One region of the Brevibacillus sp. HB2.2 genome, then DNA from elsewhere that is predicted to be linked to it. Evidence: riboswitches for the same ligand, from Rfam matches in the RefSeq annotation. Region 1 holds a riboswitch; each other region holds the start of a gene.
What was found. A riboswitch is a leader RNA that binds a small molecule or an ion and turns the genes downstream of it on or off. The one in region 1 is predicted to bind S-adenosylmethionine.

Region 1 (3,280 bases):
TGCTTCCTGCCTATTTTCACCGAGATAAGGAAGGGCTTCGTATCGGAGTTGTTCGATTGAGAGCTCTCTGACATACGAGAGAAAGGAATCCAGATCAGCGAAAGGGCAAAGATCAAGTAGTTGCAAAAGCGTCTTCCACGTGTTGTGCTTCTTCGCATATTCGACCTCTTGCCGTACAGAAGGTGATAGCTCGTCCAACAGTTGATGCCAGTAGGCAGGAGGGTGCTCCATCGTGTGATGCAATTGGTCGTAGGTAGCGGCAGCGATTCCCAAGGCAGCTTCGAATAAAGGAGAATACGAGAGCTCAACCCGATAGGTTGTTCGTTCACTGCCAATGTTCAAAATCTTCATGTGATCATCCTTCCAGAATTTGTACATAATTATGTATTTTATAAAATACGAATTTTAAATTCAATATTTTTCGAACGAAATGAGAAAAGGAAAAGAAGAATCACAAATCTCTAGCCAAAGAGATCATGTGATTCTTCTTTCTGTAAAGATATAGTTAGCCGACCGTGGATAATTGCAACGCACGCTGTAGTGCTTGCTCCAGATCAGCGAGGATATCGTCGATCGCTTCTGTGCCGACTGAGAGACGTATAAGTCCCGGGGTCACTCCGGCTGCTGCCTGCTCCTCTTCTGTCATCTGCTGATGTGTTGTGCTCGCTGGATGAATGATAAGTGACTTGGAATCTCCGACATTTGCGAGATGGGAGAACAGCTTCACTGACTCGATTAATGTTTTTCCTGCCTCAACGCCACCGCGAATGCCAAAGGTCAGGATCGCGCCAGCACCTTTTGGCAAATATTTTTGGGCCAATTCACGCTGGGAGTCTGACTCCAATCCCGGATAACTCACCCACTCTACGGCAGAGTGATTGGCGAGAAACTGGGCTACTGCCAAGGCGTTCTGGCTATGCCGCTCGATGCGCAGATGCAGAGTTTCTAATCCTTGCAGGAACAAGAAGGAGTTAATCGGAGCGACTGCTGCTCCGATATCGCGCTGGAGCTGGACACGTGCCTTGATAATATAGGCAAGCGGACCGACTGCTTCTGTATAGACGACGCCATGGTAGCTTGGATCTGGAGTAGTCAGACCTGGGAATTTTCCGTTGTTCCAGTCGAATTTTCCTGAGTCTACGATGATACCGCCAATTGCTGTTCCGTGGCCGCCGATGAATTTGGTGGTGGAGTGCACGACGATATCAGCCCCGTGCTCAAAAGGACGGCACAAAATCGGAGTCGCAAAGGTGTTGTCCACGATCAACGGCACACCATTCTCGTGAGCGATATTGGCGATCGCCTCGATATCAGCGACATCAATACGCGGGTTGCCGATTGTCTCGCAAAACACGGCTTTTGTCTTTTCATTGATATAGGCCCGGAAATTTTCTGGATTGGATTGATCTGCAAAATGAACCTTGATACCGAGGCGGGGAAGAGTGTGGGCGAACAGGTTGTAGGTACCGCCGTAGAGGCTGCTGGAAGCGACAATCTCGTCACCCGCATGTGCAATATTTAAGATGGCGAATGTAATGGCAGCCTGCCCGGATGCGGTCGCGAGTGCACCAACACCACCTTCGAGCAGAGCAACACGCTTCTCGAATACATCCTGTGTGGGATTCATGATGCGTGTATAGATGTTCCCAAACTCTTTTAGGCCAAACAGGTTGGCTGCCTGCTCCGTATCGCGGAAAACATAGGAGGTCGTCTGATAGATCGGAACAGCACGTGAGCCTGTTACAGGGTCAACCTCCTGCCCACCGTGTACCGCAAGTGTTTCTGGCTTCCATTGTTGTTGATCGGACATGTCCATCTCTCCTTTTACTATAAGGGAATCAGCGAATAAAAAAACGGAGCATTCTCCTGAGAAGAAGAAGGCTCCGATCATGCACGGGCTTGTGTTCATCTCTCAGAATCACTGGATTCTGCAGGAATTGGCACCATGCAGCTAGTCTGCTGGTTGCCGGGCTTCGTAGGGCCTGTCCCTCCACCGCTCTTGATGAAAATAATTGTTGTCGTAATTGTATGAAAATAAATCCGTGCTGTCAATGTGGAATATACAGTTATCAGGGAGGTTTTTATGTATATATGAATGAAGGTGGCTTACTCATGCCATTAATTTGTAACGGTTTTGTCTCAAGCTGTTCACATCCCGTGTGGCTACTGCCGCAGCGAAATAGGAGATAATGGTAGAAAATAGGGAGCATCAATGCAGGGTGAAGCCAAGTGCTCCTCGCGTTAGAAAAGTAAAAAAGCGTGTGATATCATGGAGGTGGTTACAACTGATCTGATCGTACATATAGGAGGATAAATAGCGATGAGCCATGGAGTAAAGGAAATGACACCACAAGAGCTGTTGGAAAAGCTGGAAGCCAAAGAGGAACTGCAAGTCATTGATGTACGTGAAGTGGATGAGTGGAATGCAGGTCACATTAAAGAGGCAAAGCTGATCCCACTTGGCTTTTTGCCACATCGTATCGATGAGCTGGATAAGAACATTCCGATTGTGATGGTTTGCCGCAGTGGTGCCAGAAGCAATACAGCTACAGAGTATTTGAGTGCACAAGGGTATGACGTGGCGAATATGGTTGGCGGCATGCTCGCATGGCCAGGTGAAGTGGAACAATAAACGAGATAGAAACAGTGTGAATGCCTCCCGTGTGTAATCAGGAGGCATCACACATGGGACAAGCAGGGAGGAAGCAACCGATGAGTGAAGGAGCACAATTGCAGCAGGAATCTGCAATGAAGAAACATTGGTTTCCTGTGTTAGCTGGTATTATCATTTTAGCTATCGTCGGAGTATTTGGTTATAATTACATGACAAAAGAGAAGATCGAGGTATTGAAGCCGATTGCAGACTTCACCTTAGACAACAGTGACGGAACAACCTATACATTTCATTCAAGTGCTGGCAAGGTACGACTGGTAGAGTTTATGTTTACCAAGTGCCCGGATATTTGTCCGGCGACTACGTTTAACATGGCCAAGCTGCAAGATCAGTTGAAGGAAAAGGGACTGTTCGGAGACAAAGTGGAGTTTGTTTCCATTTCCTTTGACCCTGATAACGATACACCGGAAGTCTTGCAGGAGTATGCAGCCAAGTTCAAGGCAGATCAGAGTGGCTGGAAGTTCCTGCGTGGGGACGCTCAGGCTGTAGAGAAAGTAACGAAGGATTTTGGTCTGATGGTCATTAAGGAGCCAGATGGTTCTTATTCCCACACGGCTCGCATGTTCCTTGTGGATGGAGAGGGAAACATGCGTCGCGCGTACGGGA
Region 2 (3,280 bases), on a different contig from region 1:
CGTGTAACCGTTAATCTGATAGCGCATGGTACCCTCCCGCTCTCGCTGAGACTAATTATCATTAACAACAATGACATCGTATAATGAAAATCATTATCTGTCAATAATGAGAATGATTTTTATTCTAGAAGAAAAAAGCCACACTCCATCTATACGGTAGTGTGGCCAATTTGCCTCGCGTTTATTTTGTTTTTGTAAATAACCCTAACCGCTCAATCCGCTGAACCGCTTCCGCGAGACGCTCTTCATTGGATAACAAAGCTGCTCTCACATAACCCTCACCTGTCGGGCCAAAGCCATTTCCTGGCGCTACGACGACATGCGCTTTTTCCAAAAGTAGGTCAGAGAACTCCACAGATGTGAAGCCGTTTGGAACAGGAAGCCAAGCAAAAAACGAACCTTGAGATGGCGGAGCCTGCCAGCCAATCCGATGCAGATTGGAGTACAAGGCATTGCGGCGGCTTTCGTAGACAGTGACGAGATCGCGGACGCACTGTTGCGAATCCGTCATCGCTTTGGCTGCCGCCATCTGTACTGCACCGAACAGACTGACGAAGTAATGGTCCTGAATGAGGTTAATCAGACGAACCAGCTCGCGATTACCTACCATGGCACCTACTCGCCAGCCTGCCATGTTGTACGTTTTGGACAAGGTATAAAATTCTACACCCACTTCTTTTGCACCTGGAACCTGCATGAAGCTGACCGGCTTTTTCCCGTCATAGCTGATCGCCCCGTAGGCGAAGTCGTGGCAGACGACGATTTCATGTTTTCGGGCAAAACGAATGGTTTCCTCATAGAACTCAAGTGGTGCGTTGACTGCTGTCGGATTGTTCGGATAGTTGAGAAACATCAGTTTGGCTCGATCCAAATCAGCCTGGGACAGCTGGCTGTAGTCTGGCAAGAAGTCATTTTCCGCCTTCAACGGCATCATGACCATCCGTCCGTTGACAACAGCAACCCCCGACCAATAATCCGGATAGCCTGGGTCTGGAACCAGTGCAACATCGCCTGCATTCATGAGTACTTGGCAAATCTCTACGAGTCCGGTTTTACTGCCAAACAAAATCGCTACTTCTTCCTCCGGATCGAGGTCCACATCAAATTCTTGCTTATACCAATGAGCTACTGCCTGCTTCAGTTCCATGCGTCCCTGAAAAGGCGGATATTTGTGATGGAGTGGTTGTGCCGCTTGCGCCTGTAATTCTTCAATAATATGCGGCGGTGTCGGCAAATCGGGATTGCCCTGCCCCAGGTTAATGACGTCATGGCCTTGCGCAATGACCTTGTTTACTTTTGCCACCAGGGTCGCAAAAAACTGGGTAGGGAGTCGATCAATCATATCGGCGGGTTGAATGCGCATCTTTCTTCCATTCCTTTCTTGGGCCAATACAGTAAAACCCCCTTTTTCCATACAGAAAAAGGGGGAGATCAGCTTGGTCACGTCCTTATCTGTCAGGAAAAAATCCTGCTGGAATTGGCACAGCATCTGTCCATACATGGAACAGATCCGCTGCCGGGCTTCATAGGGCCAGTCCCTCCACCTCTCTGAATAAGTCAAACACACGGAATATACTGTTTTTTCGTCTATATCATACTACTTGAGCACGCAAATCGTGTCAAGATGCTTGATTCTGTACCGGCACGTGATGCCTTCTTTTATGAAAAGAGGTGTGGAAGGCGAAGAATGCAACAGACAACAGACACAAGCCTGCCATCACGAACAATAGTCCCTGCGCGTGAATCGATTGGAAGATGAATGCGCCGAGCAGTGGTCCAAGCATCCGCCCAGCTGATCCAGTCCCCGCAATCAGCCCTTGAATGAAGCCTTCTCGTCCCTCTGGCGTAAACTGTGCAGCAACTGCTGGCACCGCTGGCCACACGAGCATTTCGCCCAGCGTCATGATGAACATCCCCGCCACAAAGCCTGCATAAGCCGTTGATTGCGACAAAATCAGCATCGACAAGGCAAAAATATAGGCGCCCAAGAGCATTTGGGCTTTTAGCGTTCGGGCAAAGCGTCGAATGACCCAGGCAATCAATGGCTGACCAAACAGGATCAAGCCGCCGTTCAGCGTCCACAACAGACTGTATTGACGGAGGGAAATGCCCAAGGATTGCATATAGGTTGACAGCACCGTTGTCCATTGTACATACACAATCCAGCTAATTAATAGCCCCCCGCATAATAGCAGCAAGGCTCCCCATACCACCTTTGGCTCTTGCTGTGATTGTCGCAGCACATCATCAGTTGCTTGCTCAGGCATGCTTTGTCCAGTCGTCGAGTTTTGGCGTTGTTGTTCCACCATTTTTAACTGGCGCGGCAAAATGAGTAGGAACATAGCGAGGACGATCACTTGTGAGATGGCATTGCCGAAAAACGTCCAGGCAAATGACACACTGGCCAAGAAGCCACCCAACGCAGAACCGGCAGCTACCCCCACATTGAGAGTGACATAAATCAGATTGATTCCTTTACGTCCTCCGTCCGGCCACAAAACGACGGCCAATGCATTCATCACAGGAGAAAGTAATCCATAAAACAGTCCATTCAAGAGAAGCAACACAACATAAATCGTAAAATCCTGCGTAGCACCTAAACCGAGCGAAATTAGGATAACGCCGATGGAACCGACAATGATGGTGCGCATTTTGCCCCAGCGGTCAAACAGCATCCCGCCGACAATACTCCCGATCAAGAATGCGCCTTGATTTAAAAGCAACAAGAAGCCGGCTACAGTCAGCGGCTTTCCGAGATGGTTATGAATATAAATCGTGACCAGCGGCCAAATACATGCCATTCCGGTAGAAAAAATGACGGCAGCAATCGCCAATAAACGAATGCTGCTCGGATAAGATTCCCACTTTTGCCTCATGGCTTACTTCTCTCCCCGATGGAAATCGCCGCTTTTTCCGCCTGTTTTGGATTGCAGACTGGTCGGACCGATAATCATTTCTTTATCCATGGCTTTGCACATGTCATACACCGTCAAAGCCGCTACGCTTACAGCGGTCAAAGCCTCCATCTCGACGCCTGTTTTCCCTGTCGTCTTCACGGTTCCTGTAATCGCAAGCGTCGTTTCGTCTACAAAAGCAAACTGTATGTCGATGCCAGTCAATGGCAGCGGATGACACATCGGGATGATTTCCCACGTTTTTTTGGCAGCCATGACACCTGCTACCTGCGCTACGGCGAGTACATCGCCCTTTTCGATTCGACCTTCGCGGATTCGGGCGAGGGTTTCGGGTTTCATGCTGACTTGGCTCTCGGCTACAGCCA
Region 3 (3,280 bases), on a different contig from region 1:
TACCGCCATCTGCCTGATACGCTCCCGTGAGAATTTTCATCAGGGTACTCTTTCCCGCACCATTGGCTCCGAGCAGTGCGTGAACCTCTCCTGCGCGCACCTCAAAATCGACGGATCGCAGGGCAGGAACCCCAGAAAACTGCTTCTCCATCCCTTTCATCTGCAATGTGGACATTTTTCACACCTCCTGTTAACCTGCGTGTTCCCACCTCTATAAGGAAAAATCCCGTTGACGGATACAGCTCAACGGGAAAAGCCAATTTGGTTCTTACTTGCCCCACTCTTGTACGTATTGGGACAGGTCGCCCATCGTTACTTTTTTATCCTTCGGCAGGTCTTCTTGTTTCACCAGCACTGGGTTCAGCTTCACGTTGTCTGGCACTTGCTCGCCTTTGATTTTTTGGAACACGGTTTGGGCATGGATGCGTCCGATATTGGATGGGTCTACCGCTGCCGTCGCTGCCCACGGAGAGTTTTCTGCCTGGATCATTTGCAGATCCTCATCGCTCAAATCGATGGAGTATACTTTGATTTCCGTACGTCCTGCTTGTTGGATGGCACGTGTCGCCCCTTTGGCAAATTCATCCCAAGCTGCCCATACTGCTGTGATGTCGCCTTTATTCGGATACTTTTTCAAGATCGCTTCCATCTGCGTTTGTGTATCGAGAGCCGTATTGTTGGTAGCAGAACCGAATGCCGCAATTTCTTTCAAGTCCGGGTATTTCTTCTGGAAAGCTTCGTACGTCACTTGGCGTTTTTCCATTGGCGCAAAGCCAGCTACCCAAACTTTTACGATGTTGCCTTTGCCGTTTGTATCTGCCGCCAGCTTTTCCAGGCTCAGCTCTGCCAACTTGTTGTCATCCTGCGCCACAACTGGCACACCCGGAATGTTGATGTCTGTATCAAACAGGACAACCGGGATTTTTTTATCCACGGCCTTTTGCGTGCCCTGCTGCAACGCTTCTGCCGTACCATGGTCGATCAGAATGCCATCAAACCTTTGGTTCACAGCAGCATCGAGGTTGGACGCCATTTTTGCCAGATCAGTATCTGCGTTGAATACGGTCAACTCGCCCCCGTTTTTCTCCACCTCTTTCTTCACGCCATTGATGTATTGAGCGGAGAACGTCCCTACGTTTTGGCGCATGATCAGTGCGATTCTCTTTGCCTTCTCTCCGGAAGCACCGCCGTTTGTGCTGCCGGTTCCTGTTGTTGCCCCACTGCCGCATGCCGTCACGAGAACAGAAGCTACCAAAACAAGTGATGTGATCAGACCGAGTTTCTTTTTCATTGAGATGCTCCCCCTTTTTTCTTTTACAAAACTTTTGAGAAAAGCAAAAAATCCTCTTTCACAGAGAAAGAGGACAAAAATCGACAAGATTCTCGCCTCTTATCTGTCAGGTATTCTACCTGTTGGAGTTAGCACCTTGGCTCGAAAGAACGGATTCTCTCGTGCTAGGTTGCCGGGCTTCATAGGGCCATTCCCTCAGCCTTCTCTTGATAAGAGTAGTTTCTATTTTCAAAACGTTTGTATAAGTATATACAGAATATAATCTGGCAATTACCTATCTGTCAACTAGGTTTACCGAAAGAATTTTCTTGATAAATATTCCAGTTTCTTCTGTAACATCAAGAGGGATTTTGTTGTGTCTTGTCGAATTATCGTAGATTGATACAAGCCTAGCAAATATTTGCGATGGGGATGCTACATGAGTCTATTAAAAGAAGTTATTCTTCAATGGTTTTTCGCCATTATCCCGTTTGTGTTTTTCAACATTTATTACCGTGACAAAATGAGGAACTACAGCCGTTCCTTTATTGCCATCACCAGCTCAGCCTGCATGTTTCTCGCGATGACCTTCGCCCCAAGTGTCACGAATGGCATGTTTTTTGATATCCGACATGTCATCATATTTTTCGGACTAGTTTATGGCGGAATCGAGATTGCCTTGCTCCTTCTGATTGAAGCCTTGGTTTATCGGTACTACCTTGGTGGCGAAGGAACATGGGTTGCCTTGCTGATCCTTACAGTCAATTTTGTCTTGTCACTCTTTTTGTATCGACACTACAAAGCCAGTTATCGGAAAACACTGTATCTTTTTATGACGAGTGCGATTTTTTCTACGGTTGCTTTAGGGACTACTTATTACTTTTTTCCCACGTATGTAACCCAACACCTCGTTTACTACACCATAGCGATTCCTATTCAAAACTTTTTCGGCCTCTGGTTATTAATGTCGCTTTTCAGCAAATGCGTTTCGGATAAGGAGCTGTTTATCCGCCACGCGCAAAACGAAAAAATCCAGACGATGAGCCATGTTGCTGCATCGCTTGCACACGAGGTTCGCAATCCGCTGACAGCAGTCAAAGGCTTTTTGAAATTAATACAGGAATGTCCGGAAAATTTGGTAAAAGTCGATCAATACATTCGCATCAGTCTCGATGAAGTTCAACGCACAGAAGCCATTTTGACCGAGTACCTTGCGATTTCCAAGCCGCTCAAGGAACGACATGAGATCATTAATCTTAGCGAGCATTTGCATGCCATCCGCGAGGTGATGCTCCCCTTTGCCAATATGCATAACGTGGAGCTTACGCTGCAAGACTTTGAGAGACCTGTGACGATCAAGGCCAATCCAGACGAGTTCAAGCAAGTGTTGGTGAATTTCATCAAAAATGCGATCGAGGCGTGCTCGGATATTTCGGACGGAAAAGTCTCCCTGGACTTGCTCATCGAGCGAAACAAAGCCCTGTTGGTCATCAAGGATAACGGTGTCGGCATGGATGCAGGACAGATTAGCCGTCTCGGAACGATTTACTTTTCTACGAAAACAACTGGGACCGGCCTTGGATTGACGTATTCCTATCATGTCATTCATGCGATTGGCGGAACGGTCAATGTATCAAGTAAACCACGAGTAGGAACCAAGTTCACCATTATGCTCCCGTATAAGGCACAGTGACTTCATGCAATTTTGCAGAGGGACTGTGCCTTTTTCCATTCGGTCGCTAATGATGCAACGGGGGTATAGCCAAATCAATCTCTGCCAGGTCAAAAATATCTTTTTCTCGAAGCATTTGGAGGACATTATCGAGCGAGTAGCGGATTTTTTTCAAGTTTTTGATGTGAAAAGCCCCGTTGTGGAAAATGACGGTCGGTTCAAATGTAACCATTCTGCCAAACCAATTTCTGGGAAGGCATTATGCAAAACAAAACACCAGGAGTTTCCCCCTGGTGTCTATCATTATTGGAGTGGCAGCCATTCTCCCGTAATGGCAT

Region 2: linked by a shared signal. The riboswitch ahead of HP401_RS14485 (pyridoxal phosphate-dependent aminotransferase) and the one ahead of HP401_RS28065 (homocysteine synthase) in region 1 are both predicted to bind S-adenosylmethionine.
Region 3: linked by a shared signal. The riboswitch ahead of HP401_RS04485 (sugar ABC transporter substrate-binding protein) and the one ahead of HP401_RS28065 (homocysteine synthase) in region 1 are both predicted to bind S-adenosylmethionine.

Annotation. Positions count from the first base shown of each region.
Region 1 covers NZ_JABSUV010000061.1:3,733-7,012, reverse strand. The annotation lists gene HP401_RS28070 (ArsR/SmtB family transcription factor) at 1-351, opposite strand, end outside; gene HP401_RS28065 (homocysteine synthase) at 506-1,810, opposite strand; SAM riboswitch class I at 1,903-2,009, opposite strand; gene HP401_RS28060 (rhodanese-like domain-containing protein) at 2,321-2,632, shown strand; gene HP401_RS28055 (SCO family protein) at 2,686-3,280, shown strand, end outside.
Region 2 covers NZ_JABSUV010000017.1:70,581-73,860, forward strand. The annotation lists gene HP401_RS14480 (hypothetical protein) at 1-27, opposite strand, end outside; gene HP401_RS14485 (pyridoxal phosphate-dependent aminotransferase) at 182-1,363, opposite strand; SAM riboswitch class I at 1,446-1,559, opposite strand; gene HP401_RS14490 (MFS transporter) at 1,620-2,876, opposite strand; gene moaC (cyclic pyranopterin monophosphate synthase MoaC) at 2,880-3,280, opposite strand, start outside.
Region 3 covers NZ_JABSUV010000004.1:185,848-189,127, reverse strand. The annotation lists gene HP401_RS04490 (sugar ABC transporter ATP-binding protein) at 1-175, opposite strand, end outside; gene HP401_RS04485 (sugar ABC transporter substrate-binding protein) at 269-1,291, opposite strand; SAM riboswitch class I at 1,388-1,507, opposite strand; gene HP401_RS04480 (ATP-binding protein) at 1,710-2,963, shown strand; partial or broken gene HP401_RS04475 (YetF domain-containing protein) at 3,028-3,186, opposite strand; gene HP401_RS04470 (hypothetical protein) at 3,246-3,280, opposite strand, start outside.